2 regions of the Peribacillus phoenicis genome follow, and region 1 is predicted to be linked to the other one. Evidence: a T-box and tRNA genes for the amino acid it is inferred to sense, from the RefSeq annotation. Region 1 holds a T-box; the other holds one or more tRNA genes.
What was found. A T-box is a leader RNA that pairs with one kind of tRNA and senses whether it is charged. The one in region 1 lies ahead of thrS (threonine--tRNA ligase), so its partner is inferred to be a tRNA-Thr.
Positions count from the first base shown of each region.

Region 2: it encodes a tRNA-Thr, which carries the amino acid that the T-box ahead of thrS (threonine--tRNA ligase) is inferred to sense. The anticodon was not compared.

Region 1 covers NZ_JBDFMF010000001.1:3,972,739-3,982,027, forward strand. The annotation lists gene ABC374_RS19460 (LysE family transporter) at 1-32, shown strand, start outside; gene ABC374_RS19465 (hypothetical protein) at 182-634, shown strand; gene thrS (threonine--tRNA ligase) at 813-2,720, opposite strand; T-box leader at 2,782-3,003, opposite strand; T-box leader at 3,035-3,256, opposite strand; T-box leader at 3,286-3,507, opposite strand; gene ABC374_RS19475 (hypothetical protein) at 3,629-3,904, shown strand; gene ABC374_RS19480 (DUF7010 family protein) at 3,949-4,551, opposite strand; gene ABC374_RS19485 (amino acid permease) at 4,961-6,457, opposite strand; gene ABC374_RS19490 (peptidase) at 6,556-7,881, opposite strand; gene ABC374_RS19495 (thiolase family protein) at 7,893-9,074, opposite strand; gene ABC374_RS19500 (3-oxoacid CoA-transferase subunit B) at 9,094-9,289, opposite strand, start outside.
Region 2 covers NZ_JBDFMF010000001.1:4,299,694-4,308,982, forward strand. The annotation lists gene ABC374_RS21095 (hypothetical protein) at 1-241, shown strand, start outside; gene ABC374_RS21100 (right-handed parallel beta-helix repeat-containing protein) at 787-2,529, opposite strand; gene ABC374_RS21105 (Ig-like domain-containing protein) at 2,609-4,969, opposite strand; gene ABC374_RS21110 (hypothetical protein) at 5,046-5,315, shown strand; gene ABC374_RS21115 (hypothetical protein) at 6,229-6,612, shown strand; tRNA gene ABC374_RS21120 (tRNA-Leu) at 7,262-7,342, opposite strand; tRNA gene ABC374_RS21125 (tRNA-Cys) at 7,351-7,424, opposite strand; tRNA gene ABC374_RS21130 (tRNA-Gly) at 7,433-7,507, opposite strand; tRNA gene ABC374_RS21135 (tRNA-Gln) at 7,511-7,585, opposite strand; tRNA gene ABC374_RS21140 (tRNA-His) at 7,621-7,696, opposite strand; tRNA gene ABC374_RS21145 (tRNA-Trp) at 7,714-7,787, opposite strand; tRNA gene ABC374_RS21150 (tRNA-Tyr) at 7,798-7,881, opposite strand; tRNA gene ABC374_RS21155 (tRNA-Thr) at 7,898-7,973, opposite strand; tRNA gene ABC374_RS21160 (tRNA-Phe) at 7,981-8,056, opposite strand; tRNA gene ABC374_RS21165 (tRNA-Asp) at 8,069-8,144, opposite strand; tRNA gene ABC374_RS21170 (tRNA-Met) at 8,150-8,223, opposite strand; tRNA gene ABC374_RS21175 (tRNA-Val) at 8,327-8,402, opposite strand; tRNA gene ABC374_RS21180 (tRNA-Glu) at 8,418-8,492, opposite strand; tRNA gene ABC374_RS21185 (tRNA-Ser) at 8,502-8,593, opposite strand; tRNA gene ABC374_RS21190 (tRNA-Asn) at 8,599-8,673, opposite strand; rRNA gene rrf (5S ribosomal RNA) at 8,683-8,798, opposite strand; rRNA gene ABC374_RS21200 (23S ribosomal RNA) at 8,917-9,289, opposite strand, start outside.

The DNA.
Region 1 (9,289 bases):
CCATCCAAGCAGCCAAGGTTTTATTTACATAAAGAGTTTAGAAAATGTAAGAGTTTACTCGTAATTCGTTTAAATTATAAAAATAGGCTGCCCATTTTAGTATCCATCTTTGTCCATGTCGGACACTTATCCCCCTTTGTTCATAGCCTGAAAGGGTAAACAAAAAGGGAGGATTTCTTGAATGTATAATAATTACGGTTATTACTCTTATAATGATCCATATTATAATGATCCATATTATAATGATCCATATTATTACGATAATTCTTATGCCGATTTGCCTTATTGTGATAACAGACTGCCAGTACAAACACTGGTTCCAGAAGCCACTATTCAGAGCCATTTGAACGCAGGCCGACAAGGTCATTGTTTCAGAGCATTTTGGGGTAACAGCCAGCATACCTTTATTTTGATGGGCCTCAATACTGCCACTGGTATGGTACAGATACTAGAAGGTGGCATCCCAAATGAGGTTCATCGTACAGATATAGTCGGATTGCAATACCTAGGATTAACCTGCCCTGTCGGTGGCGGCGGCCAAGGCGGCGGTCAAGGTGGCGGTCAAGGTGGACCGGGCGGTAACTGTTTCCAACAGTTCATTCCGGGCGTTGGCTGGGTATGGATTTGTAGATAGAAAAAAGGCAGCCGAGCTATTTCGGCTGTCTCTTTTTATAAAAACATAATCCAAGGGGCATTTACTCGTGAATTTCATGCTTTTACTCGTGAATTTTGTACATTTACTCGTGAATTTTGTAATTTACTCGTGAGTTTTGCGTTTTTACTCGTGAATTCCGGATTAAGCTGCTTTTTTATTAGATGCTGCGTTCTTTTATTTGCTGAACCATTTTCTTGATGAACGTTTCTATTGCGACATTTTCAAATTCTTGTTCCCCGTATTTCCGGACATTCACTTGATTTTCTTCCTCTTCTTTATCTCCAAGAACCAGCATATATGGGATTTTCCCCATCTGTGCTTCCCTGACTTTATACCCCAGCTTTTCATTCCGATCATCAATTGTCACTCTTATGCCTTGATTCTTCAGTTCTTTTTGAACCTTTAAACAATAATTCAAATGAACCTGTGAGACAGGGATGATCTGTACTTGCACCGGGGCGAGCCATACCGGAAAAGCACCGGCAAAATGTTCTATCAGAATTCCAAAAAAACGATCGATCGATCCAAAAATGGCACGATGAATGACGACCGGACGGACTTTTTCATTATTTTCATCGATGTAAGTCAGATCAAATTTGTCGGGCATTTGAAAATCAAGCTGGACTGTTGCACATTGATGGCTTCGTTTTAATGCATCTTTAATATGAAAATCAATTTTCGGTCCATAAAATGCCCCGTCCCCTTCATTAACTTGATAATGTATCCCGATGCTTTCCAGTACATTTTTCAAGGCTGTTTCAGAAGCTTCCCAAAGGGAATCATCTCCCATTGAATCCTCTGGACGAGTCGAGAGCTCCACGGAATACTCGAATCCAAAAGTGCGATACACCTTATCAATCAGATGAAACACTTGTTTAATTTCACTTTCGATTTGATCCTGCCGTACATAGATGTGGGCATCATCCTGGCAAAATGTACGTACACGCAGCATCCCGTTCAATGCACCGCTATATTCATGACGGTGGACTTGACCGAATTCGGCCATCCGGATCGGTAAATCCCTGTAAGAATAAAGACTGTTTTTGAAAATAAGCATATGACCCGGACAGTTCATTGGCTTCATCGCAAATTTTGTTTGATCCACCTCTGTAAAGTACATATTCTCATGGTAATGATCCCAGTGACCCGATTGTTCCCATAAGCGCTGGTTCATCATGAAAGGAGTCCGAACTTCGTCGTAATCAGCCTCAGTCTGAAGCTCCCGCGAGAACTTCTCCAATTCATTTCTAACGATTTGTCCTTTCGGTAAATAAAACGGCATTCCAGGGGCTTCCTCCGAAAACATGAATAACTCCAACTGCTTCCCTAATTTACGGTGATCGCGTTTAGCCGCTTCTTCCAGAAATTCAAAATGCTCCTGTAAATCTTTTTTCTTTCGGAAAGCCACGCCATATACCCTTTGAAGAACTTCATTTTGATTGTCTCCCCGCCAATAGGCACCAGATACACGAGTCAATTTGAACGATTTTACAAATAATGTGGATGGAAGGTGCGGCCCTCTGCAAAGATCGATGAACTCCCCTTGTTGATAGAGCGTTAATTTTTCACCATTAGGGATGTTCTTTGCTATATCCAACTTGAAAGACTCCCCTCTGTCCTCGAATAACTTCACAGCTTCTTCATAAGTCACTTCGATCCTTTTAATTTCCAGATTTCCACTTATGATATGCTCCATCTCTTTTTCAATGGCTTGTAGATCTTCTAAACTCAAAGGATGGTCTAACTTAAAATCATAGTAAAAACCATCTTCCACGACTGGCCCCATCCCTAATTCCACGTTTTGGTATAACCTTTTCACAGCCTGCGCCAAAACATGTGCCGATGTATGTCGTAATACTTGTAATCCTTCATCCGAATCCAGAGTCAAGATCGACAGTTCGGCATCCTTATTAAGCTTGTGACTTAGATCAACCAGTTGCTTATCCAGTTTTCCTGCTACTGCCTTTTTCCTTAAACTTGAGCTGATAGACCCTGCCACACTTTCCACTGTCACCCCTTGCGGATATTCCCTTTTCTGCCCATCCGGAAATTGAACTTTAATCATTTTTTCACCCATCACATAAACACTCCTTTTTTAAATAATAAAAAAACGCACTCATCCCTATGCAAGGGACGAGTGCGTTTACCCGTGGTTCCACCCATTTTCCCATAAGCAAAAAACACTCATGGCTCTGGAGCTTGTAACGCAGCTTAGACGATATCAGTTACTTTTGTTCACCGATATAGCTCAAAGGCGGTAAATCAGTTTCCTAAGCCAGGAAGTTCGCAGCTACCCTTCCCTCTCTGCAGGCCGTAAAAATGATTCATGTCCTCATCATCGCAATATTTTTATATATAAAAAAACGCACCCATCCCTATATAAGGGACGAGTGCGTTTACCCGTGGTTCCACCCAATTTCCCATAAGCAAGAAACACTCATGGCTCTGGAGCTTGTAACGCAGCTTAGACGATATCAGTTACTCTCTTTCACCGATATAGCTCAAAGGCGGTAAATCAGTTTCCTAAGCCAGGAAGTTCGCAGCTATCCTTCCCTCTCTGAAGGCCGTAAAAATGATTCATGTCCTTATCATGGCAATATTATAATAATAAAAAACGCACCCATCCCTAAATAAGGGACGAGTGCGTTACCCGTGATTCCACCCAATTTCCCATAAGCAAGAAAACACTCATGGCTCTGGAGCTTGTAACGCAGCTTAGACGATATCAGTTACTCTTGTTCACCGATATAGCTCAAAGGCGGTAAATCAGTTTCCTAAGCCAGGAAGTTCGCAGCTGCCCTTCCCTCTCTGCAGACCGTAAAAATGATTCATATCCTTATCAATGCTTCTAAAATGTAAATGGATTTTTATATTGTTATATATATTACAATATATTCCCATAAGTGACAACCTCAAATTTATTTATTTTATTATAAACACTAAATTGGTATAATTAGTAAAAAAGGAGTCTCTATGAAAAGTTTAAGCAATTGGTCTATCGTATTTGCCGTGATTGGTACACTAGCATTTTGCTGTTCCCTTGCTTTACCAAAAGCCTCCGAGCTGCTTATGATTTCAGGATTCGGTGCGTTACTTATTGGTATGTTTTGCAGTTTCGGGGCCATGTATAAAAAGGAAAAAGGAAATTTGAAATTTTTGGCTGTGGCTGCATTCTTTCTTTTAAGTTTCATTCTCGTTTGGAATGAACCATTTCAAATTGTCAGGCTCTTGACCTGGATGAAGAATTAATTAAAATGAAAAACCCGTTCACCATGACGGGTTTTTTGATTGATTCAATTTTCATCGGCCATCGTTCGCCTTGAATTCTTTATTCCAAGCCATAGCGTAAGTCCAGTGGTCCAGAGAATTAGCGCACATCCGAAGCCGAGCAATGATAACGGTGCAAGGATTTGATGCTCCCTCAACATGACGGTGTCTGGCACAATAAGCAATGTGATCAGCGCCAATAAACAGAGAAGCACTCCTGTTGCATAGTAGATCTTGATTTGGAAAAGTGAGGCCAAAGGTAAAAAATGAATCCCGACAATAATGGCGATGACACCCGGTATTAGATCGGTCTGATCGATCAAATTACAGATGGCAATGGCAATCCCGATAAGCAAACCTTCGGCAATGAAGACCATATTAAACAAAAATCCGATACGCTTAAGACGCCTAGCCCCATTTTCTGAAACTTGATTGGACATTTTTTGTGATGCATGAATTAATGATATGCCTCCGATAACCATTATGATTCCGATCAATATGGCTGCGAGTTCCACGTAGGGAAACCCCCACCCCTGCAATCCCATTACACCGGTACCTGCCCACATTGTACCGAAGAACGCCATGAAAATGACTCCAATTCCAGAACCGCGAAACGACTCTTTCATCATCAGTTTCCTTTCATCCAAAGTATTATCATACATAGAATAATAGTATTGCGCACCCTTCCCAATTATTCAGCTGCAAAAAAATGATTTAAGATGGATAATTGCCGTTTCGGAGATATAATTCGATTTTCGCAGATATAACTGGATTTTCGGAGATATAATTCGATTTTCGCAGATATAACTGGATTTTCGGAGATATATTCCGATTTTCGCAGATATAACTGGATTTTCGGAGATATATTCCGATTTTCGCAGATATAACTGGATTTTCGGAGATATATTCCGATTTTCGCAGATATAACTGGATTTTCGGAGATATATTCCGATTTTCGCAGATATAACTGGATTTCGATACAAATCCCCATAAAAAAACCTGAGTCCCCAAAGGGGTCTCAGGTTTTTTCCATTGATATCAAGCCACATCTGATTTATCGAATTGACAATCTTTTAATGATATTAATTTGGTCTTGTGATAAATCTTGTATCCTAACCAGACTACCAGGAATATCGGTAATCCGATATAGGAGACGGCGACGCCATACCAGTCGATGCTGCCGCTTAGGAATGCTCCATAGTTCTGTCCTGCTATGACGAGCATGCAAAGGGTGAATGAAAGAATCGGACCGAATGGAAACCATTTTGCTTTATATTTCAGTTCGTTTAGGTCACCACCCTGTGCAACATAGGCACGTCTAAAGCGATAATGGCTTATGGCGATTCCAATCCAGGCGATGAAGCCGGTCAGCCCGGATGCATTCAATAGCCATGTAAATACATGGTCCCCGAAAATGGAGGTCAAGAAGGCGAGTCCTCCAATTAAGGATGTCATGATCAAAGCATTCATCGGGATTCCCCTGCGGTTGACTTTAGCCAGGAATTTGGGAGCTTGTTTATCTTTTGCCATCGACCATAACATCCGCGTTGATGCATATAGCCCCGAGTTCCCTGCGGATAGTAAGGAGGTTAACACGACCGCATTCATGACGGATGCCGCGAATGCCAGTCCTGCCCGTTCAAAGACAAGTGTGAAAGGGCTTACAGAAATGTTTTCGACATCTCCGTTCAACAAACTTGGACTCGTATAAGGTATTAAGAGGCCGAGTATCAGGATGGCCCCGATGTAAAATAAGAGGATGCGCCAAAATACTTGGCGGATCGCATTCGGAACATTTTTTTCGGGTTCTTCACTTTCTCCGGCAGCAATACCAACAAGTTCAGTTCCTTGAAAAGAAAATCCCGCGATTAGAAAGATTGAGATGATCGATAAAAATCCTCCCTTGAATGGTGCCTCATCCATGGTGAAGTTTTCAAATCCGATCACCTTTCCGCCAAAAACCCCCAATATGGTCAATAGACCAATAATGATAAAGAAAATGATGGCGATGACTTTTATTAGTGCAAACCAATATTCAGATTCACCATAGCTTTTAATGGATAGGGCGTTGAGGGTGAAGACGATTCCAAGAAACAATGCGCTCCATATAAGGCTGGGTACATCAGGGAGCCAAAATTTCATGATGATGGCTGCTGCAGCTATTTCCACGGCAAGGGTGACTGCCCAGTTAAACCAATAATTCCAGCCAAGTGCAAAGCCGAATGCGGGATCAACAAAGCGTGTGGCGTAGGTGGAAAATGATCCCGACACAGGCATATAAGTCGCCATTTCCCCTAAGCTCGTCATCAAGAAATAAACCATGATTCCAATGCAGGCATATGCAGCCAGGGCACCACCAGGTCCTGCACTCTGGATGGTTGCCCCGCTTGCCAGGAATAATCCGGTTCCTATTGAACCGCCAATGGCAATCATGGTCATATGCCTTGCTTTCAGTTGCCTTTTAACTGTCGGTTCTTGATTATCGGGATGCCTTTTAACTGTCGGTTCTTGATTATCAATGAGATTCATATCCATATGGTTCCTACCTCATTTTCTTTTATAGTTAAAAGTTCAAGAAATATAAGAGTTTTTAACAACCGCTTTGTGCTTTACTTGCTGGGTTACTATCCAGTTTAATTGCCATTGCCTGGTATCGTCTCCCTATTCCCGGATTGGGTGACCCCATCCTGCTCAGTCTCCATTCCACACCATTGAATTAAAGTAAGGGCAATGATCTCGGCTGTGGAGAACACGTTGTCGAGCAGGATGTATTCATTTGGATAGTGGGCAACCTCGGTTACTCCTGGCCCGAACACGATTGCAGGCGTTTCACCGACATGTGTCAGCAATCCCCCATCCGTTCCCCAAGGAGATGCTTCAATGACAGGGTCCTGTCCGGCCACTTGCCGATATTGATGAACAAGCGCATTCATCAATTCATGCTCTACGTCGATTGCTCCCGGAACCCAGCGTGCCCCGAACCATTCCAATACTGGTGGGTTTTCCTTGAACCATTGGTCCACTTCCCCCAGCTGCAATAACCAGGCAGCCATTTCGTCTTTCGCCTGCTCCATCGTTTCCTCCGGCGCAACGCCCATCCTTCCTTCGATTTTCACAAGGTCGGGGACGGATGACGGCCAATTGCCGCCTTCAATGACACCTAGATTGATAGGAATCGGAATAGGCGTGTTCTGATAAAGCGGATCACTGATACGTGCATTTCGCTTGTCTTCCAAGGCACGGATATGATTGATGACAGCCATGCTTTTTTCAATCGCACTAACGCCTTCATACCTTGTTCCGCCATGTGCTGACCGTCCTTTTACATGGATCCGGAACCACATCGAACCCTGCTGTTTCGGAAAGATCCTCATATTCGTCGGTTCAGGTATCAGGGCGGCATCGGCTTTATATCCCCTCAGGACGGCCGCTAATGTTCCGGCTCCGCCGCTTTCTTCTTCAATCACACTTTGAAATATGACATCTCCCTTTAATTGGATGCCATTTTCCTTCAATGCCTGCATCGCAAGGATCAGCGATACATTTCCACCCTTCATATCGGTTACTCCGCGTCCAAACATTCTTCCATTCTTAATCGCTCCGCTATATGGGTCGTCGTCCCACTGATCCCGGTCTCCATCCGGGACCACATCGATGTGTCCGTTCAAAATGATGGAACGTCCGCCTCCAGTCCCTTTCATGATACCTACCACATTGGGGCTGTTGGAAAATTCACTGCGTGGAGAATAGAAATATGAATGCTTTTTCAGCTCTCCGCCGTCAGGTTCCCAACTATCGATCTGCAAACCCATTTCCTGCAGCTTTTGTGCGACGATGGCTTGTGCCCCTGCTTCATTTCCTTGCGTACTCGGGGCTTGTACCATTTTTTGCAATAGGTTTGTTCCTTCTACCCGATGATCCTCTATCCATTGGTTTATCCGTTTTTTTATATCCGGCACATTTATCCTCCTTAAATACACATATTCTCATAGATTACTGAAAGTCCCATTCCACCTGCCATACACAACGTTACCATTCCGTACTTAACTTGTGAACGCAACATTTCATGCATCAGTGTGACTGTCAATTTTGCACCTGTTGCTCCTACAGGGTGACCAAGTGCAATTGCCCCTCCATTGACATTGACAATATCCTGATTCAAATCTAACTCCTTGATCACTGCAAGTGCTTGGGCAGCAAAGGCTTCATTAAGTTCAATCAGTCCGATATCCTCTAACGATAGACCTGCTTTTGCCAATGCCTTTCGAGTCGCTGGTACGGGTCCAATCCCCATAACTCCAGGTTCAACTCCTGCACTGGCGAAAGCCTTTATTTTCAAGAGCGGTTTTAATCCCTTTTCTTCTGCTTGCTGTTTGGACATTAATAGTACAGCTGCAGCTCCATCATTCATAGGACAGGCATTTCCTGCCGTAATGGTTCCTTCATTTTTGAATACTGCTGGGAGGCTGGCTAGTTGATCTAGATGAATGTCCTCGCGTACCCCTTCGTCATGGTTGAAGATTTGAAGTCCTTTTCGATCCTTGATTTTAAGCGAAATAATTTCTCTATCAAAGCGACCTTCTACTATAGCTTTCCAAGCCTTCTTGTGGCTTTGATAAGCAAATTGATCCTGTTCTTCACGGCGGATACCGTATTTTTCAGCCAAGCGCTCGGCAGTTATCCCCATATGCTCATTTCCCAAGGAACATATTAATCCATCTGCCAGCAGAGCATCCTCCATCGTTACGTTTCCAAATTTACCGCCCCATCTATTTTTCACGATATAAGGCACATTGCTCATGCTCTCCACTCCGCCGGCAATAATGACGTCTTCTTGACCAGCAGCGATAGTTAAAGCGGCGTTGGTAATGGCCTTTAAACCTGATCCACATGCTTTGATTACAACGTGTCCTGGGACACTGTGTGGGAAACATGCCAGCTGCGACGAAATTCGTGCCGAGTTAAGCCCGCCTCCGTGGACATAGCCGTGTCCGAAAATCACTTCATTGACTTTTTCTTTTCCCAAACCGGAATTCTCCATTAAACCTTCCAATACTTGACGGCCCAATTCGGTAGCTTTAACATTCCTGAGTGATTTTCCAAAGGATCCAACTGCAGTTCGCGCCCCAGCAACGATGACAACCTCATTCAAGCTTTTTTCCTCCTCTTACCTATTCAATGGTGTTGACGGCAGCATGGATTTTCAACGTTGCCTCCGTATTCCTTAGCACATCATCCACGGTAAATGGCGCCATGACTTCCTTGAGCACCAATCCCTCTGATGTAACTTCCATGACAGCCATATCCGTAATGATTAAATTCACACTCTGCCTGGCCGTCAATGGTAGCGTACATGTCTTCAATATC
Region 2 (9,289 bases), 330 kb from region 1:
CTACAGTTCGACTACAATGAATGAGTATTTAGCGATGAGAACCGCCCAATTCTACATTGAAGACCTGAAATTACTGCAAGACGTGGAAGCTGTTGCCTTGGCAATTGAAAATCAAAATGCTTTCGCATTAATGTCTAAATTTAAATTATTTGATTATAAGGCTGCTGAAAAAATTGAAATCGCACTATCCTCTTCTGGCTATACGGAAGCGGACCTAAATGCTATGAATATTGAAATCTAAATTATTTTAAATGAACGAATGGTAGAGTTATACTCTTTGACCCATTCGTTTTTATTTTCATCGTAATAACAAACGTTGATAAAATAAACGATTTCAGTGCATAAGATTCTATCACCTTTTAAACTCCGATAAGCTGCCAAACTGTTTGATTCGATTTTGTATGCTCCTTGGTTTCAACTCCCTTGATTCTGGAGTGATTAAAAACCATTGCATAATACCCCCGCACATAATTTGTACATATTCTGTAGTGCGTCATGAACACAAAAAAGCTTCACACAATTAAGTGTGAAGCTTGATGTAATAGCGATTCTTCGCTATTGGTGATACCGGTGGCCGGGGTCGAACCGGCACTCCAGAGGAACACGATTTTGAGTCGGGTAAAACGATTATTTATTTTCCGAATCACTTATTATATACCGTTAATTATCCATTTTTATTATATTTTAATGAACATTATTTACATTTAGGATTCAAAAAGGAGTCAACTCAGTATAGACAACCTTCACGAAGTATGTACATTCTAGATGGAAAAGTATGTGAGATTATTAAGACGGTGGGAACTCTTGACCGTCTCGTTCCCAAAGAAGGAAGTCTCGTTCATCTTGCATTAAGTCTGTTGTTTCGTATAGGCTCCAATCAGTGGAATCTGACAACAAACTGGCAGGTGAAATTCTTGAATTCGCGCTGCTTAAAAGATTATATCCTCCTTTACCCATGAAAAATTCTATGCCAACATTTTTATACGTATTTGAAGTGTCTATCAGAGTGTTTTGCATCGTCAAGGGTTTAGTCGTATAATTGTTAGAATCGTTTCCATTATTATGGGAGCCGCGAACGCCGATACCTGCTTCTGGAAATGTTGCATTGGGAGAAATGTTATTGATTTCATTGCCTATTATTTTGGTTTGCTTATTAGAGCTCATGAAGACAATGCCATTGATGTTGCTATTTTCAATTTTGTTGCTTTCGATAGTGGCGTTTTTCGTTACATGTATGCCAATCCCACCGCGTGTATCCAGTGAGGCTTTCACATTATTGATATAATTGTCTTTAATCTCTACATTTTCTAGAAAACCCATCATGTTTTTATCCAAATCTGTAAACTGAGTCCCGTTAACTGCAATGCCTCTTTCGGTAATAATGTTATTGTTCGGATGAATCCCGTAAGTAGTATAGTCACTTTCTCTACTAATCCTATTATTTGATATTGTAATGTTTTTTGGAGGATAAGCTGACAGTTTTCCACTATCATAATCAAGACCACCAACAATAATAGGGAATCGGGTATTTAGAATAATGTTGTTTATAAATGATACGTTCTGTCCGGAATGAGTATCAATTCCCTCCCATGTCGGGTTGTTTGCGACAACATTCCCATCCACCATAATGGTGTTACTTGGTGGGAGAACAGCTTGTGAGGCAGCCACATCGAGTCCTTTTCCTTCAATATCTGCCGGATTCACTTTGCGATGACTAAAGGCAATCCCATAGCTCTGTTTCGCACTGCCTACTGTTTCGCCAGGCCAAAGATCTTTAACCGTGACATTACGTATATCGACGTTATTCGCAGAGTATCCGGCAATACCAGCATACCCAATGTCGGATATCACCATATTTTTCTTATATAAAATATCTGACCCTTTAATTGTTACGTTATAGACATGCTCTAAATAGATGCCAAACCCGTTAAACCCTTTGATATGAACATCTTCAATCGTGATGTTTTCTAATCGTTTGGCTGTTGGATAGATATCGACGAGATCCGTTGTTGTTTTTGTTTGGTCGATTGCCGTAGCCTGTATGGCTCGGTGTTTCGCATTGTATAGTTTATCTGTCCTTTTTCCATTAAATATGATTTTTTTTACACCTGTATGACTGTGCATTTTTAGTGTGACAGGATCTCCTGTGTGAACATTATGAATGGTCGTCAGGGGCGTGCCATCAGCTGCGGCAGTTCCTTCTAATGTGACTCCACTCTTTAAGTCGATAAATGCGCTTATGTGAATATCTGCAGACGGTAAGACAACAATGCCTGTCCCTTTCGCCGCAGCAATGGCATCGTGGATGGCGATTCGCCAATAGCTCGCGTTGCTTGTCGTATTAAAGCATTTAAGTGGCTTGCCACGTGATTCTTTTGAGGAAGAAAGGATATTCCGGTCATTATCTAGGATTTGAATATAGATGTCTTCTTTCGTTTCACATGTTTCTCCATAAGCAGTCGTATTAAGTGAGAAGAACAATATCATGAATAGGGATACGATTCCGACTTTGCTGTAAATAGGGTGCATATAGGTCTCCGATCTTTCTCATTTATGAACACATGTATGGCCAAGGAGAGTATTCCCCTTGGCCATACATCTCTTCTTATTATTGAACTGTTGTCGCATTTTTATTTGACGTGTATTGTCCATTAATTTGGACGCCTTCATCGATCGTTACGACATCTCCCTTTTGAAGACGGCGTACGTCTCCTGACTTCGTGACAACAAAACGACTATAGATGCGATATGTTCCGTCTTTTTCAATTTTTCCAGCCCCAGCCTGTTTAGGTGTAATCACACGTTGAAGGATTCCATTGACCACAAGACGCAACGTTTGTGTCCCTTTTTCGGCTGTACCAGTGACATAGTCCGCCTTTGATTCAACGGTGTTAACCCTTATTGGAGATGTAATGGTCCACCCCACCTTCATATGAGCTTGTAAATGTTCTGGGGTCCGCAGTCCATAATCCACTGTAATCTGATCGGCATTCCGTATAGGACGGTTTATCGTATCCGTTACTTTAATGAAACGAGTTGGAATCGTGAAATACCCGTCTTCCTCCACCATTGCAATTCGTTGAGGAACCCCATTTACGAGTAAGCGGACGGTCTTGTGCCCATCGATGACGTAGCCAGTAACAGCTTGAAGACGTTCGGTAACAGCATTCAGTTTAGGAGCTACTCCATCAACAACTGTAATATGCGTAGGATCGCTCTCAACTCCCCTTGCATCAGCAACCCTTACTTCTACTTTAGTACCTTGAGATAGGGATGGGACTGGTATCGAAAAATGACCTTGCGAATCTGCTGTCCCCGTATACGATTTCCCCTCAACCATTGCATGAACGGTATATCCAGGTTTGGTTGTACCTGTAATAGACGTATTCAGAATGGAAAGGGGCTGTAAGTTTGGTGGTTCAGGTAAATCAACAACCTCGACTGATACCGTTTTTATATATCCTGGAACTGGTTCAATGGTTACTTGGTATGTTCCAGCTTCTTGACCTGTTAATGACACCTTTTGGATGGATGCAGAATCAATCTGAAGTCCAGATTCAGAGGTTGTAACCACAGGTTTAACTTGCCTAAAGTGAGTCTTAGAGAGGTCGGTTAGCGTTAAGCCGTCGTGAGTCCATGACAAGGGAACGTCTAGACTGGTCCCTAGTGCAATACGGATTGATTCAGGAACAGACACCTGGTATTGATTAGCTGTATCTGATAAAAAATTTTGATCTGCTATCATCTTTTCAATATTGAGTGGATTATCCACTATGTAGTTTTGAGTCAGATTCACAGTGTGTAATTTAGATAATGTGTTTATAGATGATACGTCATTGATTTGATTACCAGCTAGATTTAATGTTTCAATATTTGACAAATCACTGAGTACTGAGATATCTTGAATTCGATTATTTTCTAAAGAAATGGATGTTAATTTTTTTAGAGCTTGAAGGTGAGAAATATCGTTCAAATTGGTTCGATTTATAGAGATAGATTCCAACAACTTTAAATTCTTTATAAAACTTATATCTTCAATAGGACTTGAACTTGTATTGAATCGCGTATTTCCTAAGACTAACTCTTCTAAATTTACTAAATGAGATATCGGAGAGAGATTGCTCAACCTATAAGAACCAGACAAGTTCAATTTCGTTAGATTAGTTAAAGAACTTAGCGATACTATGTTTACGCTATCTGTGCTCATATTTAATTCTGTTAGTTTTGTTAGTGAAGAAATAGGCGATAAATCTTTAGCCGATACCGATACAGCATCTAGTTTTTCAAGGTTAGTAGCATGCTCTAAACCGCTCAAATTTTCAACATTTACGATTTTTAAATTTGATATTTTACTTAGCATGTCTTTAGTCATAATTGTGTCAGAAGTTACTCCAAGTTCCTTTGCTATAGCTGTTTTTAAATATACATCTGGAATATCTACAGTTTCTTCATCGTGAGATGGAATTGTAGGGGCTGTAACAAAATCTCGCTCTTCAATATTTGTTTTTATATTCGCTCGTTCTTCGATCCCCTCACTTGGAGTTTGAGTTTCCTCCTCTTTTGTTGTTTCTTCAGGAATGATAGGAACTTCTACTTGTTCTTTGGTAGTTGTCCCTTCTTTTTCGTCTACTTGATCTTTATCTGAATTCGCTTCTATTACCGACTCAGATTCTCCTGACATTCCATTTAATGGTCGGGCTGATGCGTCGAATGTCGCCTCTGATGAAAGTTTTATATCCTCGTTCTTTTCCTTCAAAGCTTCTTCAGAACGTGGAGATTCAACTAAACTTGCTTTTTTAGCTTCCTTTGTCGGTAAAGGCTTCTCTGAATTTGAATTTGTTTCAAAAAGTGAAGCTTGCTGTTCCTCTTTGTTAGTCTCAGCAGATGGTGATTCTAAACCCACTGCAAAAATTGGCAGTGATTGACTCGATAAAATGACAGCTGTCAGAACGGTCGTTATCGTTTTCATTCGTTGTTTCTCCTCTATTTTTATGTCTCTTTAACAAATTTATGTTACAAGCAAATGGTAGAAATAAATAACAATAGTGCAAAGATCACCAGTCGCTGAAAAATTAATTGTGGAAAAATCGATAAGTAAAGAAGCTCCGTTCTTTTTTAATGAACGTTCTAAAACAGCAAGTACAGTAAAAAATGAAGCGGCAGATGCTTCAAAAGATTTTAGCGATCCCTCAAACCCATCTAAAATCCATAATAATTTAAAACTCTATGCAGAAGAAGTAAATATGATTTTTTCTAATTGGACAAGTCAACACTATGTTTATGGGAAATTGTCCTATCAGAATCACTGTGTATAAATAGTATTTTCCTCGGATAAATTTTTTCAATAGCTTCTATGGGCTTTATACTATTTATATCTATACGAGAAATAAAAGGTAATAACCAAAGAATAATTGGCGTAAATGGTTATTTAGGAAGCTTTGTGAATTAAAACATACTCTCAAAAAGTATGACCTCAAGTCACTGAATGGACTGTCTGCAATCACAGTTCCCACACACTCTTCCTCCGCTGCTGCTAATAATGCAGTAGCACCACCCATAGAAAAACCTATTAACCCAATCAACAGCACCTTGCATATCATTTTTTTCATAATAACCCAAAGTGGTCATATTACCCTCTGAATTTACCCAAGCCCTAAAATCAAAAAGCAAGCAACTAACCTCCTCGCCAATTAGAAATTTTACTAATTCCAACGCATTAGCCCTAGGTTCTACTCTATTTGCCAAGTATCCATAGCCAAAAATCAAGACCATTTTTTCTTTCCCCAAAGCCGGTATAAACCATCCCTATAAATTTATTTCATTCCCCCTACTTTTGAATTCTATATCTTCAAATTCCATTAAATAATCACTAGGATAACTATTTACAGGTTTCGCATTCGGATGTATCAATTTTCACCCAACAAATAAAGAAACCAAAACTATAAGAACCACTACGATAATAAAGCCCAAAATTAAATATCCCAAAACTACCCACTTCCTATTTATTTAAACTATTTTACCAGTTATTTCACATCTCAAGATTTTTTTTTAGAAACGCCAATCACCAAAAAAGAAACCCCCAAAAAAACATTTAAGGTATACAATAAAACGTGCAACTTAAATTCTAATTATTGTACAATTAAAAAAATCAAAATGTTCCTCACCATTAATTTCAACATAGTCTGGAGTTAGATCGTCCACATAAAAAGACACGCCAAAAAGAAGGAGGTGAAGTTACAAATTCGCAATGGAGTAAAGTTTGGTAGAAGGAAAATCGAATTGACTGACACATTTCCATCTGTCTATCAAGAATGGAAACAACAGAAGAGTAAAGGAAACACGAAAGGATTTGTTGCTTGTAATGCACGTGCAACAAACGAATTTAAAGAAAAGGAATCGCTTGCTTATGTGGTGAATCGCTTCATGAATCCGTATGAAAAGAAATTCTTTAGTGTACGTGGCATAGAGGTGAATGAAGATATGTATGCATTATCTGAATTCATTCAGTGGATATGGAGAAGCAGAATCAGGAAAGGTAAAGCTATTAACCTATACATTCCAAGTAAACGTATGCGGTCAATATTAGAAGAATATTTATTGAATGATATGTAAAGTTATTGACCAACTGTATCTCCAGCAGTTGGTCACAATTAACTAATATTTCTGCATTAATTTAAAATATTAGTTAGGGTAAATTAAAGGTATGATTTCGTTTAGTTTTATTCTCTCCTTGTCTAATTCCTTTGTTAGAGTAGACAAATATGCGTCTAACATAAATCTATTCAACATCATGTCATTTAAATCAATTAATTTTTCTGGAAGTTTTCCTTTACGTGTTCTTCAGTAACACTGGAAGGTTTAAGTACAGTTAAGTCTATACCCTGTTCAGATTAGTGAGTTAGAAAAACTGAAATTTCATTACGATAATACTTGATGGTGTACGGTCTCAAATTGCGTATATCACAATCTCTTTCAAACAGTTCTCATGCATCTTTGAACGATTGGACGTACGATTGCTTTTTTTGACGAACAATAGAAAGTTCAGCTTCACTTAAACCATTTTTCCGCCTAGCCATTACAGTAATCACCCCTATCTATGCACACGATTAGTTCACACGATTAGAAGATATTTAGTAAAGACCATTTCTCAAAAAATAAACACAAAAAAACCGTTACCCACTACTGTGAGAAACGGTTTAAATTGCGGTACTTATTCACTATTAAATTACTGATATAAGCACCATGTTTCGACTTCTTTTGATACCGGTGGCCGGGGTCGAACCGGCACTCCAGAGGAACACGATTTTGAGTCGTGCGCGTCTGCCAATTCCGCCACACCGGCATGTTTGTTGGAGGCGGCAACCGGAATCGAACCGGTGGTAAAGGTTTTGCAGACCTCTGCCTTACCGCTTGGCTATGCCGCCAACGTTTTTGGAGCGAAAGACGGGATTCGAACCCGCGACCCCAACCTTGGCAAGGTTGTATTCTACCACTGAACTACTTTCGCATATGGCTGGGCTAGAAGGGATCGAACCTTCGCATGACGGAATCAAAATCCGTTGCCTTACCGCTTGGCTATAGCCCAATAACGTTGTAATCATTATACCATGTTTTTTAAAATGGGGCGACTGATGGGAATCGAACCCACGAATGCCTGAACCACAATCAGGTGCGTTAACCACTTCGCCACAATCGCCATTATAGGATTGAAATTGGCAGGGGTAGTAGGACTCGAACCCACACTGGAGGTTTTGGAGACCTCTGTTCTACCTTTAAACTATACCCCTGTAAGAAAAATGGTGGAGGGGGGCAGATTCGAACTGCCGAACCCGAAGGAGCGGATTTACAGTCCGCCGCGTTTAGCCACTTCGCTACCCCTCCGCATATGGATGAAACATGGTGCCGGCAAGAGGACTTGAACCCCCAACCTACTGATTACAAGTCAGTTGCTCTACCAGTTGAGCTACACCGGCACTACTATGGTGGCTCAGGACGGAATCGAACCGCCGACACAAGGATTTTCAGTCCTTTGCTCTACCGACTGAGCTACTGAGCCAAACAATAAAAATGGCGGTCCCGACGGGAATCGAACCCGCGATCTCCTGCGTGACAGGCAGGCATGTTAACCGCTACACCACGGGACCATAGATTGCGGGGACAGGATTTGAACCTGCGACCTTCGGGTTATGAGCCCGACGAGCTACCGGACTGCTCCACCCCGCGACGGTAATAATGTTGCTATTGAGCATCAAGTTTTCGTGTTGAGCGTTTCAATGGGCTGAATAATCAATCCTTTATGCAGAAACAACCTGATCTTATTGAAAAATGGTGGAGGATGACGGGATCGAACCGCCGACCCTCTGCTTGTAAGGCAGATGCTCTCCCAGCTGAGCTAATCCTCCAATATGTTGTCTAAATGGTGACCCGTACGGGATTCGAACCCGTGTTACCGCCGTGAAAGGGCGGTGTCTTAACCGCTTGACCAACGGGCCAGGTATAAATGGCGGAGAGCAAGGGATTTGAACCCTTGAGACAGGGTTACCCGTCTACACGATTTCCAATCGTGCTCCTTCGGCCACTCGGACAGCTCTCCAATAATGGCTCCGCAGGTAGGACTCGAACCTACGACCGTTCGGTTAACAGCCGAATGCTCTACCACTGAGCTACTGCGGAACAATATAAGCTTGGCGACGTCCTACTCTCACAGGGGGAAACCCCCAACTACCATCGGCGCTGAAGAGCTTAACTGCCGTGTTCGGAATGGGAACGGGTGTGACCTCTTCGCTATCGTCACCAAACAATGTTTACATTTTTTCAAGACATATATTATTATAACGTCTTTTTGAGAAAATGCAAGAAGAAATTTTCATTCTTTCAAAACTAGATAATAAGAAGGTATTTCATTTTTAAAAAGCGTTGGTTAAGTCCTCGATCTATTAGTATCAGTCAGCTCCACATGTCACCATGCTTCCACCTCTGACCTATCAACCTGATCATCTTTCAGGGATCTTACTAGCTTGCGCCATGGGAAATCTCATCTTGAGGGGGGCTTCATGCTTAGATGCTTTCAGCACTTATCCCGTCCGCACGTAGCTACCCAGCTATGCCTTTGGCAAGACAACTGGTACACCAGCGGTGCGTCCATCCCGGTCCTCTCGTACTAAGGACAGCTCCTCTCAAATTTCCTGCGCCCGCGACGGATAGGGACCGAACTGTCTCACGACGTTCTGAACCCAGCTCGCGTACCGCTTTAATGGGCGAACAGCCCAACCCTTGGGACCGACTACAG